Regions from separate parts of the Neobacillus sp. NRS-1170 genome, predicted to be linked through region 2. Evidence: a T-box and tRNA genes for the amino acid it is inferred to sense, from the RefSeq annotation. Region 2 holds a T-box; the other holds one or more tRNA genes.
The links. The T-box of region 2 lies ahead of tyrS (tyrosine--tRNA ligase). A T-box ahead of a tRNA ligase gene usually reads a tRNA of that ligase, here a tRNA-Tyr.

Region 1 (7,325 bases), on a different contig from region 2:
GTAATAATGGCGAGAAGGTCACACCCGTTCCCATACCGAACACGGAAGTTAAGCTTCTCAGCGCCGATGGTAGTTGGGGCACGCGCCCCTGTGAGAGTAGGACGTTGCCAGGCTGTTTACTTTATTTTATGCCGGTTTAGCTCAATTGGTAGAGCACGACCGAATAAGCTTCCTGAATAGACATCAGCATACCAACCGAGCTGCTACTTGAATATGCACTCTAAGGTTGGGATGACGATAACTAGCCAGCGTGCTCGATATTAATATTCTTTTTAAATTATGCCGGTTTAGCTCAATTGGTAGAGCAACTGACTTGTAATCAGTAGGTTGGGGGTTCAAGTCCTCTAGCCGGCACCATTTATGCGGGTGTGGCGGAATTGGCAGACGCACCAGACTTAGGATCTGGCGCCGCAAGGCGTGGGGGTTCGACTCCCTTCACCCGCACCAATGTTTTTTGCGAAAGCAAAATAACTAATCATAATGCGGAAGTAGTTCAGTGGTAGAACACCACCTTGCCAAGGTGGGGGTCGCGGGTTCGAATCCCGTCTTCCGCTCCATTTTTGCCGGGGTGGCGGAACTGGCAGACGCACAGGACTTAAAATCCTGCGGTAGGTGACTACCGTACCGGTTCGATTCCGGTCCTCGGCACCAAGTTTTTTTACGAAGTAAATTAAACAAATTATTTTACGTTAGTAAAATAACTTTCATTATTCGGGAAGTAGCTCAGCTTGGTAGAGCACTTGGTTTGGGACCAAGGGGTCGCAGGTTCGAATCCTGTCTTCCCGACCAGTCGAAGTTTTACAAAATTCATGGGGCTTTAGCTCAGCTGGGAGAGCGCCTGCTTTGCACGCAGGAGGTCAGCGGTTCGATCCCGCTAAGCTCCACCAATTTCAATAATATATTTGGCGGTGTAGCTCAGCTGGCTAGAGCGTACGGTTCATACCCGTAAGGTCGGGGGTTCGATCCCCTCCGCCGCTACCAAATAGTTTTTTATTACGGAGGAATACCCAAGTCCGGCTGAAGGGATCGGTCTTGAAAACCGACAGGCGGGTTAAACCGCGCGGGGGTTCGAATCCCTCTTCCTCCGCCATATTTATTTATCCTTTTTGGAGGGGTAGCGAAGTGGCTAAACGCGGCGGACTGTAAATCCGCTCCCTCGGGGTTCGGCGGTTCGAATCCGTCCCCCTCCACCATTTAGGGGCATAGTTTAAAGGTAGAACTAAGGTCTCCAAAACCTTCAGTGTGGGTTCGATTCCTACTGCCCCTGTTATTTTTATTATTATCACTTTGCCGATGTGGCGGAATTGGCAGACGCGCACGACTCAAAATCGTGTTCCGTGAGGAGTGTCGGTTCGACCCCGACCATCGGTATCAAAAATAAGGTGAGAATCCTTATAAATCAAGACTTTCAACAGTTCATGTTGGAGGTCTTTTTTTATTCCTCTAACACGATTGAAATAAGCCAAAATCGTATGCGTTAAATCAGATGCATTGGGAGGAATTTTGATGGCAAGAAAGAGGTCATTAACAGAAGATGAATTGAAATTAATCAGGACAAGACCATCAGATATTGAAGCTTTTAAAAAGCATGAGGAGATCCAACATGATTACAGGTGAAATTAAGAATAAAATAGATAAAATTTGGACTGATATATGGGCAGGAGAAAGTTGAGCTAATCGGTTTTGCAAGAGTAATAACAGACTATGTCTATAAAGAATAAATACTATTTTACAATACCCGTTACTCCAAGAAGTGAAGCACTTTGAATTATATTGCCGACCGGAAATGGTCCCATTTTATCAAAAGTGGGGATTTTAGAAAAGTTGGGTGATCTTAATTTTATGAGATTATTAAATAGATAAAATGAAAGAAAAGGGGGATCTATTATGGATAGCCTTCCATGCTCAGGATGCAAAGGGCTATGCTGCGGTCCCGTACCAGTAACTGCAAAGGAATTAAAGAAAATCAAAACGAAGATTAAATCCATTCCGCCTCGTTTCCGATTAGAGCTTCAAAATCAGAAAAGATTTTATGGAACTTGTATTTTCTACGACTTAGATAAAGATAGATGCGGGATTCATTCAGCAAGGCCTGATACCTGTCGGAAATTTGGCTATTATAAAAATTTAGTTTGTTTCCAAAATCCGGCAGCAGCAACAAATGATCCGGAACCCCAGGCTGAAGAGTTTGTTGGAATGCTAAGTGTTGATTTTACTTGGAAAGATTTTAGTAAGTAAAAAAAAGTGCAGCCCTCAATTGCAAAAAATAAGTAATCGTAATGTGAACTTATTCTTTTGGAAAGAAAAACGAGAAATCACCTTCCATCAAGGTGGTTTTTTGTCCTTTCTAAGGGCACCTTTTCTTGTCATTTCATAAACGTTTGTCCGTTTCCCAAATCATTATTTTTCATATACTTTCAAAAGAGTATTTTTTAGGAGTTGAGGTGTTTAATGAGTAAGAATGTGCTTGTGATTGCAGCTCATCCTGACGATGAAATTCTTGGCAGCGCCGGAACCATAATGAAACTGGTTAATAACGGATATAAGGTCATTTCCGTCATTGCCGCCAAAGGACGAAAGGAAGAGGAGCATCACATCAATCAGTTCATATTAAAGGCAAATAAACAAATAAGGGTGGAAGAGGTAATTTTTTTGGAGCTCCCAAATCTATTATTGGAAACCATTCCGCTTAAAGAAATCAATAAATCGATTGAAGCATTATTGAGCAAGTATGACCCATCGATTATTTTCACTCATCATTATGGCGACATAAATCGTGACCATCAAATTTTGTTTCAAGCCGTGTTGACGGCAGCCAGGCCCCTGCCTGGAAAAAAACCGATTGAAATAATCTGTTTTGAAACCGTGTCTTCGAGTGAATGGAGCCAGCATACGACTGACAAAGATTTTAAGCCCAATTACTTTGTAGATGTAACAGACACAATCGACGATAAAATCAAGGCGCTGCAGCATTATGATGTTGAAATGAGGCCTTTTCCTCATCCACGTTCCTATGAAGGCATCAAATATTTAGCTCGTGTAAGGGGAATGACCGTCGGTGTTGAATATGCAGAAGCGTTCGAAATCATTAGGAGGGTTTGGAAATGATGGATATGCAAATTGATGATTTGAGTTCACTCCCATCCCAGTTTTCTTATCTGCTAACAGCCATGGATCAATATTATGGCTTACCTGTTTGGAAAAATGAAAAAACAAGGATATACAAAGGAAACGCACCTAAGCGTCTAAAATACAACAAAAAGCTTCGAATTTTAATCACGACCTTTTGGGATTATCCCGCTGTTGGCGGACTGCAAAAATATATTGCAGCACTTAAAGCGGGATTGGAAAAATTGGGGCACCACGTAGACGTCTTTGCACCAAACCATTTTCCTAAAAAAGTTAAGAGAAAATTGCACTCCAAAATTTCCAAGTATTTTACCCAGTATCTTCTCGATCGATATGGCTCCGTCAATAAAAATATTTTAAATAATTTATGCAATCTTTCACTTTATAAGATAATGATGGAGGCTTTGGATTTACATCAATATGATCTCATTCATGCCCAGGATCGGTTTACATGTAATGTCACGGGAATAGTGAATAAATCCTATGAAATTCCGCTTCTTTTTACCCCGCATGGATTCATGACCCACAACAAACTAAAATTTAAATTACTTAAAAAAGGTTCAATTGAAGAAGCATATTATTCAACCATTGATAAACAAGCGGTTAAAAATGCAAACCATGTAATTAACCTCTGTGAAGCCTTTCGGCCGCTGCTTAAAAAATTAGGTGCTGATGACAACAGGATGACAACGGTTTACACAGGAATCGATTTTAAGGCAGAAAGTGATCAAAATGGACATGAAAAGACGATTATAACCTGTGTCTCCCGCCTCCGTCCGCGGAAAGGACATAAGTATTTATTCGACGCACTAGCTCTCATCAAAGATGAATTGAAAAATGTAGAGGTAAGGATTGTCGGGGATGGAGAGATGCGAGAGATTCTTGAGAAGCAGGTAAAAAAGCTGAACCTTAAAAATGTCTTCTTTTTAGGAAGGCGAAATGACATTCCACAATTGTTAAGCCAATCTGATATTTTTGTCCTGCCAACCACAAGCGACACGCTGCCTATCTCGATTATTGAGGCAATGCTTGCTGGGCAAGCCATACTAACAACAAATATCGGGGGCATCCCGGAAATCATCCAAGAAAACCGTACAGGGCTTATAGCTCAGCCTGGCAGCACGGAGCAGCTTGCCGAAAAATTATTGCTGCTATTACGTAATAAATCTTTACGGATCAAACTAGCCAGCCAGGCTAAATCCTATGCAAATGAGCATCTGACCGTTGACAGCATGGTAAAGGAAATAGTGGAAATCTACCAATCTTTAAATTAGGAGTTGATCTAATGAGCCATGACACTCCTGTTGTTGTACTGGATTTGAGTGCAACGGGAATTGGAATTGTTCGAAGTTTAGCTAAAGAAGGCATCCAAGTAAATGCCTACGATACCAAGGGAAAATATGAAATTGGTAAAACACGTCATGCCAGTTGTGGTATATGTCCAAATCCTGTTGATGAGGAAAGTGCTTTACTCGAATTTTTAATTCAAACTGCTGGAAAATATCGAAAAAAAGCAGTCCTATTTGCCGGCTCGGATGACTATGTTTACTTTATTTCAAAAAACAGATACATCTTAGCAAATTATTATCAATTTTTATTACCTGAGCACGATCTTGTGAAAGCGGTTCTTGACAAACGCTTAACCTATGATCTTGCTGTCAATTCGAACGTTTCATGCCCAAAAACCTTCGCCATTCAAGATGAAAAGCATCTTGAGCAAATTATTAATCAAATTACTTTTCCGTGTATATTAAAGCCTGTTTTTTCTTCCCATTTTCGCACTCGAATTGACCACCGTTTGTATAAAAAAGCAATCGTCGTTGAGCAAGCGGCCCAGCTCAGGAATGAGTACCATTTTTATCGTCCTTTCGGTGAGCTCCTCATACAGGAAGACATTCCAGGTCATGAGAATTGCATTTATTCTGTTAAGACGTTTTTTGATGACAAAATGAACTTAATCGGTGTCTGGATGAATCAAAAATTGCACCAGTTTCCCCCTCGCTTCGGCTCCTCTGCACTCGCCTTAAGCATCCGAGATGAGGAAGTTATTCAAATGGCCTTATCATTTCTCCAAAAAATCCAATTTAAAGGTTTGGCGATTACGGAGTTTAAAAGGGACCCAAGAGACGGACAGTTAAAATTTATTGAAATTAATCCGAGAATAGGCTTAACTCAGGCATTATCCATAGCTTGCGGTGTGAATTTGGCCTACTTGTACTATTTATCACTTACAGGCCAGAACCCAAAGCCTGTAACGAGGCAAAAAGAGGGGATCAAGTGGGTGTATCTAGTCCGGGATTTTCTATCCTTCCGTCAAAAACGAAAAAATGGCGAGATGACATTTCCTGCATGGTTAAAAAGCCTTTCAGGCAAAAAGGTAGAGGCTTTATTTGCTTGGGATGATCCACTCCCGTTTATTCGGAGCTTTGTTTCTCACTTGCGAAACCTGTGGAGGAGAAGTTAGCTGATACAAAAGTAAAGGAGCATATTTTTCCAATGAACAGTAAAGATGAAATTATTAGCCAGTGGCCCCGTTTCGGCTGGGATAAAGAGTTATCAAAGGCACTGGGTAAACCCGTTAAACTGGCAAAAGATCAAATTGAAAACTTAAAAAATTCGCGGGAAAAAACTAGCATTTGGAAGCTCGTTATGACGGATGGCCGAGAGAGCATACCGATTGTTCTAAAAATATTCAAAAAACCGTTAAAAGATAAACATATATTGGAAATTGAAATGTACTCAAAGGCTTTTCATGTATTCAATGAAATTATGCCGAAGTTGTACTGGCTTGAAAATGTTAATAATAAAGAAATTTGGATGTTTACGGAATTTATACAACCTCTAAGGGGACAAATTAAACTGGCACCGCAGCATTTAGAGAGAATCATCCCTCTTGTGGCTGAATTTCATGCAAAAACTTTTGAAAAACGATTCCAGAAGCATTCACACCTCTTCGGCTCCTCTCTTCCTCATTTTGATTCAGATCAAAAGTCAAAAAAGAATGTGGAATTGATTGAAAAAACAAGGGAGTATCTTGATCTGGCAATGAAGGATAAAAATTTAAAAGAATTGGTCAAACCCAAGTATCGTGCTATCCAAAAAATTTTAAATAAGGGACCAGTTTTTTTTCCAGAAATATTTGAAACCGGACAATGTCTTATCCACGGCGATCTCCATGTCCACAATATTTGCATTAAAAACGGATGTGACTCGGAAGATTGGGACCTTCGATTAATCGATTGGGAGTCAATAAAATACGGACCATGCTGGTATGACTTGGTGGTTCTTGTTGAATTGTTAGTTGATTTCCGCTCGGATTGGCAAAAAAGAGAAGAAGAAATTCGAAATCGTTGCGTGCAAGTATATGTACAGGAAATGAAAAAACATGGAATAATCTTTCAAGAGGAGCCATTGAAGCTCTTAAAGAAGGCATATTTACAAAGGACTTTAGAAAAAAAACTGGCCAATCATTTACGAAGGTCGCTTGATGGCCAAAAGAGTGCATTATTAAAACGGTATTTAGAGAAGGTCGTCGTTTGGGGAAAAGAACTAGGTTTACTTTAAGTAGTGCAAAAATAAGCTAAAGGAGTGTATCCATGAAAGAGTATGAACGTACATGCATGGAAATTAGTAAAGTGAGTGGTGAAATCTGATGAAGGTACTAGTGACAGGGGGAGCAGGATTCATCGGATCTCATGTTACACAGTTATTAATCGAATTGGGATACGAAGTGTTGGTAGTGGATTATTTACAATCGGGTAATCGCGATACTGTACCTCTCCAAGCCCGTTTTTATAATGTGGATATTACCTCCTCGGAACTAGAACCGATCTTTGAAAAAGAGAAACCCGAGATTGTGATTCATCTTGCTGCTCAAGTAGATGTTACCCGGTCAATCGACAATCCTTTCGAAGATGCCAGCTCAAATATCCTCGGCACTATTCGATTACTTACCTGCTGCCATAAGTTCAACATAAAGAAATTAATTTTTTCATCCTCCTGTGCCGTTTACGGTGAACAGAATAACTGCAGTGTAAAGGAGAACTTCCGCCCTAAGCCCCTCTCCTTTTACGGTATTTCAAAATACACTTCAGAATTATACATTCAGACTTTTAACAACCTTTATCAAATTCCCTACACCATTCTTAGATATGCTAATGTTTATGGTCCCCGTCAAACTCCAAAAGGGGAAGGTG
Region 2 (7,325 bases):
TTGAAGGGCCTATTTCGTCAGATAAACTAGCAGGACTTGATTTTCATGAAGACCTGATTGCCTTTCGCCCTCCCGAGCAGCAGCATACAGCTTTAATTGGGATTGCTGATCTTTCAGAAGGCAGAATTATTATTGCCAGATACCGGAATACCATTGTTGGTTATGTCACTTTCCTTTACCCAGACCCGCTTGAAAGATGGTCGGAAGGAAAAATGGATAATTTAATTGAGCTGGGTGCCATTGAAGTCATTCCCCAATTTAGAGGCAGTCAGGTCGGTAAAAACCTTCTAATTGTTTCGATGATGGATGATGCAATGGAAGACTATTTAACCATAACAACCGAGTATTATTGGCACTGGGATTTAAAAGGAACAAAATTAAATGTGTGGGAATATCGAAAAATAATGGAAAAGATGATGAATGCCGGCGGCCTTGAGTGGTATGCAACAGATGACCCTGAAATCTGTTCCCATCCCGCCAATTGCCTTATGGCGAGAATTGGTAAACGTGTCGACAGTGAAACGGTCCAAAAGTTTGACCGCCTGCGCTTTTTGAATAGATTTATGTATTAGAGTATTGCTGATATTGCCTGCACTCGAGGGGGAATTGTTAATGATCGTTGAAGAAATCATGAAAACAGATGTCGCAACACTGTATCCAACCAATACAATTGCCGATGCAATGGATTTAATGGAATCTAGAAAAATTCGCCATATTCCGATTATCACTTCAGAAAAACAATTGGTAGGTCTTGTTACCATTGCCGAAATTAGGGAGGCAACACCCTCTATTTTTCATGCAAATGAGCATCCGGAGGATTTAAAAAAGCCGCTTGAGACAATCATGGAAAAAAACGTTATTACTGGTCATCCTCTCGACTTTGTAGAAGAGGTTGCAGGCCTCTTTTATGAGCATAAAATTAGTTGTATTCCCATCATAAATGATCAAAAGTTGGTTGGGATTGTTACTGAAACTGATTTACTGCGAACCATGGTTGAGTTGACCGGTGCCCATCAGCCCGGGTCACAAATTGAAATAAGGGTTCCTAATCTAGCAGGCAAACTTAGTGATATTACTACTGTTATTAAAAACCGGAAAGCAAATATTCTTAGTGTACTAGTATATCCTGACAAATCGGATGATCAATTTAAAATTCTCGTCATCAGGGTGCAAACGATGAACCCAACGGCGCTTATTCAAGATCTTAAAGAAGCTGGCCACCAAGTTTTATGGCCAAATCTACCGGGGATTTCCCTATGAAAGATCAATGCTCCTTTGTTTTCTCAGAAGAACAGCTAAATTATAAATTTAGCAGTCATCATCCGTTTAACCAATTCCGGCTTAAATTAACAGTAGACCTATTAAATAAAATGAATGCATTAAATCCTGAACACATCATTCCTCCAAGAATGGCGACCGACGAAGAATTAGCCCTTATCCATGATCAAAGCTACATAGAGGCAGTAAAAAAAGCTGGATATGGGCAGCTTCCGAACGAAATCGCTGAAAATTATGGACTTGGTACAGAAGATACACCTATTTTTCCTAATATGCATGAAGCAAGTGCCTTATTAGTTGGCGGCACTTTAACAGCTGTAGACGAAGTAATGTCCGGCCGTGCCCGCCATGCAGTTAATCTTGGAGGAGGCTTGCACCATGGCTTCCGTGGCAAAGCCTCTGGATTTTGCATTTACAATGATAGTTCAGTAGCCATCAAATATCTTCAGGAAAAGTATAATGCCAGAGTATTATACGTTGATACAGATGCTCACCATGGGGATGGAGTCCAGTGGTCCTTTTATGATGATCCGAAAGTGTGCACCCTTTCGATTCATGAAACAGGAAGATATTTATTTCCTGGTACAGGGAATATCAATGAAAGAGGACAAGGGTTAGGTTATGGATATTCCTTTAATATCCCAGTCGATGCTTTTACCGAAGATGAATCATGGCTGCATGCCTATTCCCAGGCAATTAAAGAAGTGGCTGAGTTTTTTAAACCCGATGTAATTCTCACGCAAAATGGGGCTGATTCCCATTATTATGATCCTTTAACACATTTATCAGCAACGATGAAAATCTATAGGGAAATTCCAAAGCTTGCCCATGAAATTGCTCATCAATATTGCAATGGAAGATGGATTGCGGTAGGGGGAGGGGGCTATGATATTTGGCGCGTGGTACCAAGAGCCTGGGCACTCATTTGGCTTGAAATGACTGAAAACTCGAATTGTTATGGCAGCTTGCCTAAGGAGTGGGTGGAGCGCTGGCAAAAAGATGCGCCTGTCCAATTGCCAAGGGAATGGGATGACCCGGAAAATTTATATACACCTATCCCAAGAAAAGCAGAAATTACCGAAAAAAATTTACTTACACTCGAAAAGGCACTTTATCCGATTCGGAATCATCAAAAAAGTGAATCTGTATAATTTAACGTATGGCTGTGTTAAAGGCCTCTGTTGATTTTTTAATCCTGTTGATTGGAGCGGAAATCAACAAGCTAGTTTAACACAGCCTAACATAAAAAACACAAGAGATTTTAGTCTCTTGTGTTTTTTATTACGGTGCAGGAGTTGTTGCAGCAGCAACAGTAACTTGATTAGACGGGGCAGATTCCTTGCCTGCAATATCAACAGCCGTTACATAGTAATTCCCGTTTCCTGCCGTATAAGAAAGCTTAGAACCGCTAATGATGCTGGCTACTATACTGCCATTTTGATAAACTCGGTACCCGACAACATCATTATCACCAGGCGATGACCATGTTATTGTACTGCCTGAAACTGATAACCCTACACCATTAGGACTCTTTCCGTTATCAACCATCTTTGCACTTGATACAAGAACTTTTCCCCAACGGTCCTTATTTGGAATGAGCTGGCTATAATTTTTAAAGCTCTTTCCTACCATCCTAGTAATGAAGTCCGGATTTAGGATTAAACCAAACTGAGCAAACTCTTTTGGGGTAGAATCTAGGGCTAAATATCTTCTGTCGCCAATCGTGACAAATTTACCTTCAATTAAGCTGTCATCAACTTTAGAAGGTACGTTATTAACATTAAAGTAATCACTCTCAATTAATCCTGCTTTTGAACATGCACTAGATGGCAGCATTCCGGAAACAGCACAATATGAGCGTTTTACAATTCCTTCTGGCATTTGAAACGATTCTTTAGGATCGATTAAATCCGGCTTAAGGTTATAGGCAGAATTGATTAATTCAGCCCATAAATTATTCGTCCGCTGGCTGTATGACATCCCTCTAGACTGCAATGATTTTGGTGTATCATAACCGGTCCAAATACCAAAAGTGACATTTGGGTTGGTTGCAACGAACCAGGAATCAACATATTCATTACCAGTACCTGTTTTCCCAGCCCAATCGGCACGGAATTTTAATTTACTATTAATCCCTGCTGCAGTCCCCATTTTAATAACATCCCGCATCATATCGAGAGTTAAATAGGCTGTCTGCGGTTTGAAAACGTCAACAGGCTTCACCTCGTGTTGATAAATTACTTTACCACTTTTATCAACAATTTTATCAATCATATAGGCATCGATAAATTTCCCGCCGTTGGCAAAAGTACTGAACGCATTTGTGTTTTCTTCAACAGTGACTCCCGATATAGAACCGATGGCAGCTGAAAGGTTTGTATGGTCCTCTTTACTCAACGAGGTAATTCCCATCTTTTCCAAATACTTAGCAGGATGCTGGTTGACGATTTCTGAGTAAAGTTTCACAGCCGGAACGTTATAAGATTTTGCAAGTGCATACCTCGCTGAAACTAAGCCGCTATAGCGGTAGTCGTAGTTTTGCGGCCATGGCTTGCTTCTGCCAGGAATAAAATTTAAGGCAACGTTAGGAAGCGGTGTGCCAGGAGATGCTTTTCCTAACTCTATTGCAGGGCCGTAGACAAGAAGAGGCTTCATCGTAGAAGCATTTGGCCTAAGAGCACTGGTAGCATGATTCATCTGTTGTTTGCCATAGTCTCTTCCGCCAACAAAGCTGATAATTTTCCCTGTCTTGTTTTCAATAAGCTCCGCCCCGACTTCAACGGGTTCCATTACTGTTCTCTTTTCACCTGTTTCAGGATCCTTTTTTTCCTGGGATTTATCTGGGCCGTAATATTTGTAATTATCCTTTACCTTTTGCATCGCTTCGTAAATTTCTTTGTCGATGGTGGTATGAATTTGATAACCATTTTGATGTAAAGCATGGTCGGCCATTGTTTGATATTTGTAGTTAAGATTATCATCATTTTTTAAATCTTTGTCTGTATAGCCATCTTTTTTGGCTAAAACTGTTGTTAAAACACCAACAGCACGCTTTTCAATTTCTGTAGGCAGACCTGGGTAATTTTCACTTGGAGTACTGATAGGCTTAATAAAATCTTTAGTAATATCGTAGGAAGATGCTTCTGCATATTGCTTTTGATTGATATAACCGCCATCGAACATCCTTTTTAAAACTGTTTTCATCCGTGTAAGTCCTGGTTCAAGATTGTTCTTGACCTTACCTTCTCTCGTAAAAGGCGTATATCCAAAAGGGCTCTGAGGCAATCCTGCGATAAATGCTGCCTGCGGAAGGGTTAATTCACTTGCTTTTTTTCCAAAAATCCCTTTTGCGGCTGCCTCAACTCCAGCAATGTTTCGGCCTGATGAGTTTCTGCCAAAGGTGGATACGTTTAAATAAGCTTCAAGGATTTCTTTTTTATCGAAAAATTTCTCTAAACGAAGGGCAAGTAAAATTTCATTGGCCTTCCTTTGAAAGGAAACCTCATTGGTTAAGAGTTGGTTTTTAATTAATTGTTGTGTTAATGTGCTGCCGCCAGATTGGACGGAAGAATTGGTCACTTCTTGAAAGAGGGCGCGGAAAACTGCCTTTGGCACTACGCCTTGATGCTTATAAAAATATTCGTCTTCAGTAGCAACGACTGCATTGACTAGGTAGTCTGATACTTGATCTAGCCTTACTTCTTCACGTTCAAGATCGGAGCGCATTTTTCCTAAATAAACATTATTAGCAAAATATAATTCCGATGGTTCTGTATAATTATAAATATCTTTTTTCATACTTTCATATGAACGGACAGGTTCGTCCTTTACTAGTGAGGCAAAATAACCAGCTCCAACACCTGTGGCAAATGAACCTCCAAGGATGACAACTGTTAAAACCAACAGGAATAGGTTCCAAAAAACAGAATATGTAATTCGTGCCCCTTTTACCGCCTTTTTATGGGTTATTAAGTTAAGCATGGATTTTGTTTTTTCCAGCCATGCTTGAATTTTTTCATTCATTAATAGCATCACCTCATCTAAAATCACATACATTATAGCATATAGAAGGTATAAAAACTGACAACGTTCTACATTTTTCTGAAATTTCCATATCGCATTTGACATGGGAAGTAAGATATGGTAAAAATGCAATAAGCTAATTTTATAAAAAGCGTTGAAGGGAACCAATGGTAGTTCTTCTATCCCTGTAAATTAGAGAGTCAGCGGCCGGTGAAAGCTGTCACAAATAGAAGAATGAATTACATCCTCGAGCTTTCTCTGTGAAAAGAGCAGTAGCAGAGAACGGTTAAACCGTTATATTTTTTGAGTTGGAGGAATTTTCCTCAAGCTGGGTGGTACCGCGATTATCTCGTCCCTGCAATTTTGCAGGGGCGTTTTTTATTTTTGATTGGAGGGATTTAGAATGGATTTATTACAGGATTTAGCGTGGAGAGGGATTATTTATCAGCAAACGGATGAAGAAGGCTTAAAGGATACAGTTAGCAAGGAAAAAATTTCTTTATACTGCGGCGTGGATCCTACTGCAGACAGTATGCATATTGGACACTTACTTCCATTTTTAACACTCAGAAGATTCCAGCAGCACGGCCACCGTCCCATCGTATTAGTCGGTGGTGCAACTGGGCTAATCGGAGACCCAAGTGGAAAAAGTGAAGAGCGAAAGCTTTTGACTCTCGAAACAGTACAGAGCAATGTCAACGGAATCAAAAAACAATTACAATCCATTTTTGAATTTGAAGGAGAAAATGGTGCCATAATGGTTAACAACTATGACTGGGCCGGATCGATGGATATCGTGACGTTCTTGCGTGACATTGGAAAGCATATTGGCGTGAATTACATGCTGGCTAAGGACACAATTGCCTCTCGCCTTGAAACAGGAATTTCGTTTACAGAATTTACGTACACAATCCTACAGGCAATGGATTTCCTTCATTTGTACCAGAATCATAATTGTAAATTACAAATTGGCGGCAGCGACCAATGGGGGAACATTACATCTGGTCTCGAACTAATCCGCAAAATCGAGTCGGAAGGCTCTAAGGCATATGGTTTAACTATTCCGCTCGTAACTAAAGCAGATGGAACAAAATTCGGAAAAACAGAAAGCGGTGCAATCTGGCTTGATCCGGAAAAAACAACTCCATACGAGTTCTACCAATTCTGGATTAACACTGCTGACGCTGATGTAGTGAAGTACTTAAAGATTTTCACATTCCTTTCTCATGAGGAAATTGAACAATTAGAAAAAGCTGTCCAGGAAGAGCCGCATCTTCGTAAAGCTCAAAAGGTTTTGGCGGAAGAAATGACACGCCTCATTCACGGTGATTCTGCACTAGAGCAGGCGATAAAAATTTCTCAGGCTCTGTTTAGCGGCGATGTGAAAAGCTTAACCGCTGCCGAGATTGCACAAGGCTTTAAGGATGTGCCTGCCTATGAGTCAGCAAATGAAGTAAATTTAGTTGATCTTTTGGTTGCAGCGAAGATTTCACCTTCTAAGCGACAGGCTCGCGAAGATATTTCAAATGGAGCAGTTACCATTAATGGTGAAAAAATAACAGATACTGCTTACGTCCTCGCGGATACAGATCGGATTGAAGGACAGTTTACAATTATCAGAAGAGGCAAAAAGAAATACACTCTAATCAATTATTAAGAAAAGTAAAGAAGGACCTTGGTGAATCCAAGGTCCTTTTTTTTCGTCTATATAAATAAGAAGAGAAAATGGGGGTGACGTAAATGAAATATGTATTGCATGCATTCTTTATCATTCTCATTGCACTTGTCACATTTTTCGGGCTTGGACCCGTTATATTTGCAGATGGAGCAGTCCGTGAAAGGGTATTAACATCCATTGTACTTGTATTAATCTATGCTCTACTTGGATTTGGATATTGGATGTCCATTAAATTAAACAATAGAAAATAGAAAAAAACCCCGAGCCATAAAAAGTGGCTTGGGGTTCATTGTTATTAACGAGAGTAATGCTCAATGGTTGTAAAAACCCTAGTATTATTAGGGGG

Region 1: it encodes a tRNA-Tyr, which carries the amino acid that the T-box ahead of tyrS (tyrosine--tRNA ligase) is inferred to sense. The anticodon was not compared.

The regions. Positions count from the first base shown of each region.
Region 1 covers NZ_JBITPF010000048.1:11-7,335, forward strand. Annotated here, with positions in the region: rRNA gene rrf (5S ribosomal RNA) at 1-113, shown strand, start outside; tRNA gene ACIFOT_RS20155 (tRNA-Thr) at 282-357, shown strand; tRNA gene ACIFOT_RS20160 (tRNA-Leu) at 363-447, shown strand; tRNA gene ACIFOT_RS20165 (tRNA-Gly) at 483-557, shown strand; tRNA gene ACIFOT_RS20170 (tRNA-Leu) at 563-651, shown strand; tRNA gene ACIFOT_RS20175 (tRNA-Pro) at 713-789, shown strand; tRNA gene ACIFOT_RS20180 (tRNA-Ala) at 812-887, shown strand; tRNA gene ACIFOT_RS20185 (tRNA-Met) at 905-981, shown strand; tRNA gene ACIFOT_RS20190 (tRNA-Ser) at 998-1,090, shown strand; tRNA gene ACIFOT_RS20195 (tRNA-Tyr) at 1,109-1,193, shown strand; tRNA gene ACIFOT_RS20200 (tRNA-Trp) at 1,197-1,267, shown strand; tRNA gene ACIFOT_RS20205 (tRNA-Leu) at 1,290-1,371, shown strand; gene ACIFOT_RS20210 (YkgJ family cysteine cluster protein) at 1,888-2,238, shown strand; gene ACIFOT_RS20215 (PIG-L deacetylase family protein) at 2,452-3,108, shown strand; gene ACIFOT_RS20220 (glycosyltransferase family 4 protein) at 3,105-4,403, shown strand; gene ACIFOT_RS20225 (ATP-grasp domain-containing protein) at 4,415-5,593, shown strand; gene ACIFOT_RS20230 (phosphotransferase) at 5,626-6,693, shown strand; gene ACIFOT_RS20235 (NAD-dependent epimerase/dehydratase family protein) at 6,782-7,325, shown strand, end outside.
Region 2 covers NZ_JBITPF010000022.1:22,001-29,325, reverse strand. Annotated here, with positions in the region: gene ACIFOT_RS09335 (GNAT family N-acetyltransferase) at 1-572, shown strand, start outside; gene ACIFOT_RS09330 (acetoin utilization AcuB family protein) at 613-1,260, shown strand; gene ACIFOT_RS09325 (acetoin utilization protein AcuC) at 1,257-2,429, shown strand; gene ACIFOT_RS09320 (transglycosylase domain-containing protein) at 2,560-5,301, opposite strand; T-box leader at 5,447-5,661, shown strand; gene tyrS (tyrosine--tRNA ligase) at 5,705-6,958, shown strand; gene ACIFOT_RS09310 (DUF6954 family protein) at 7,042-7,230, shown strand.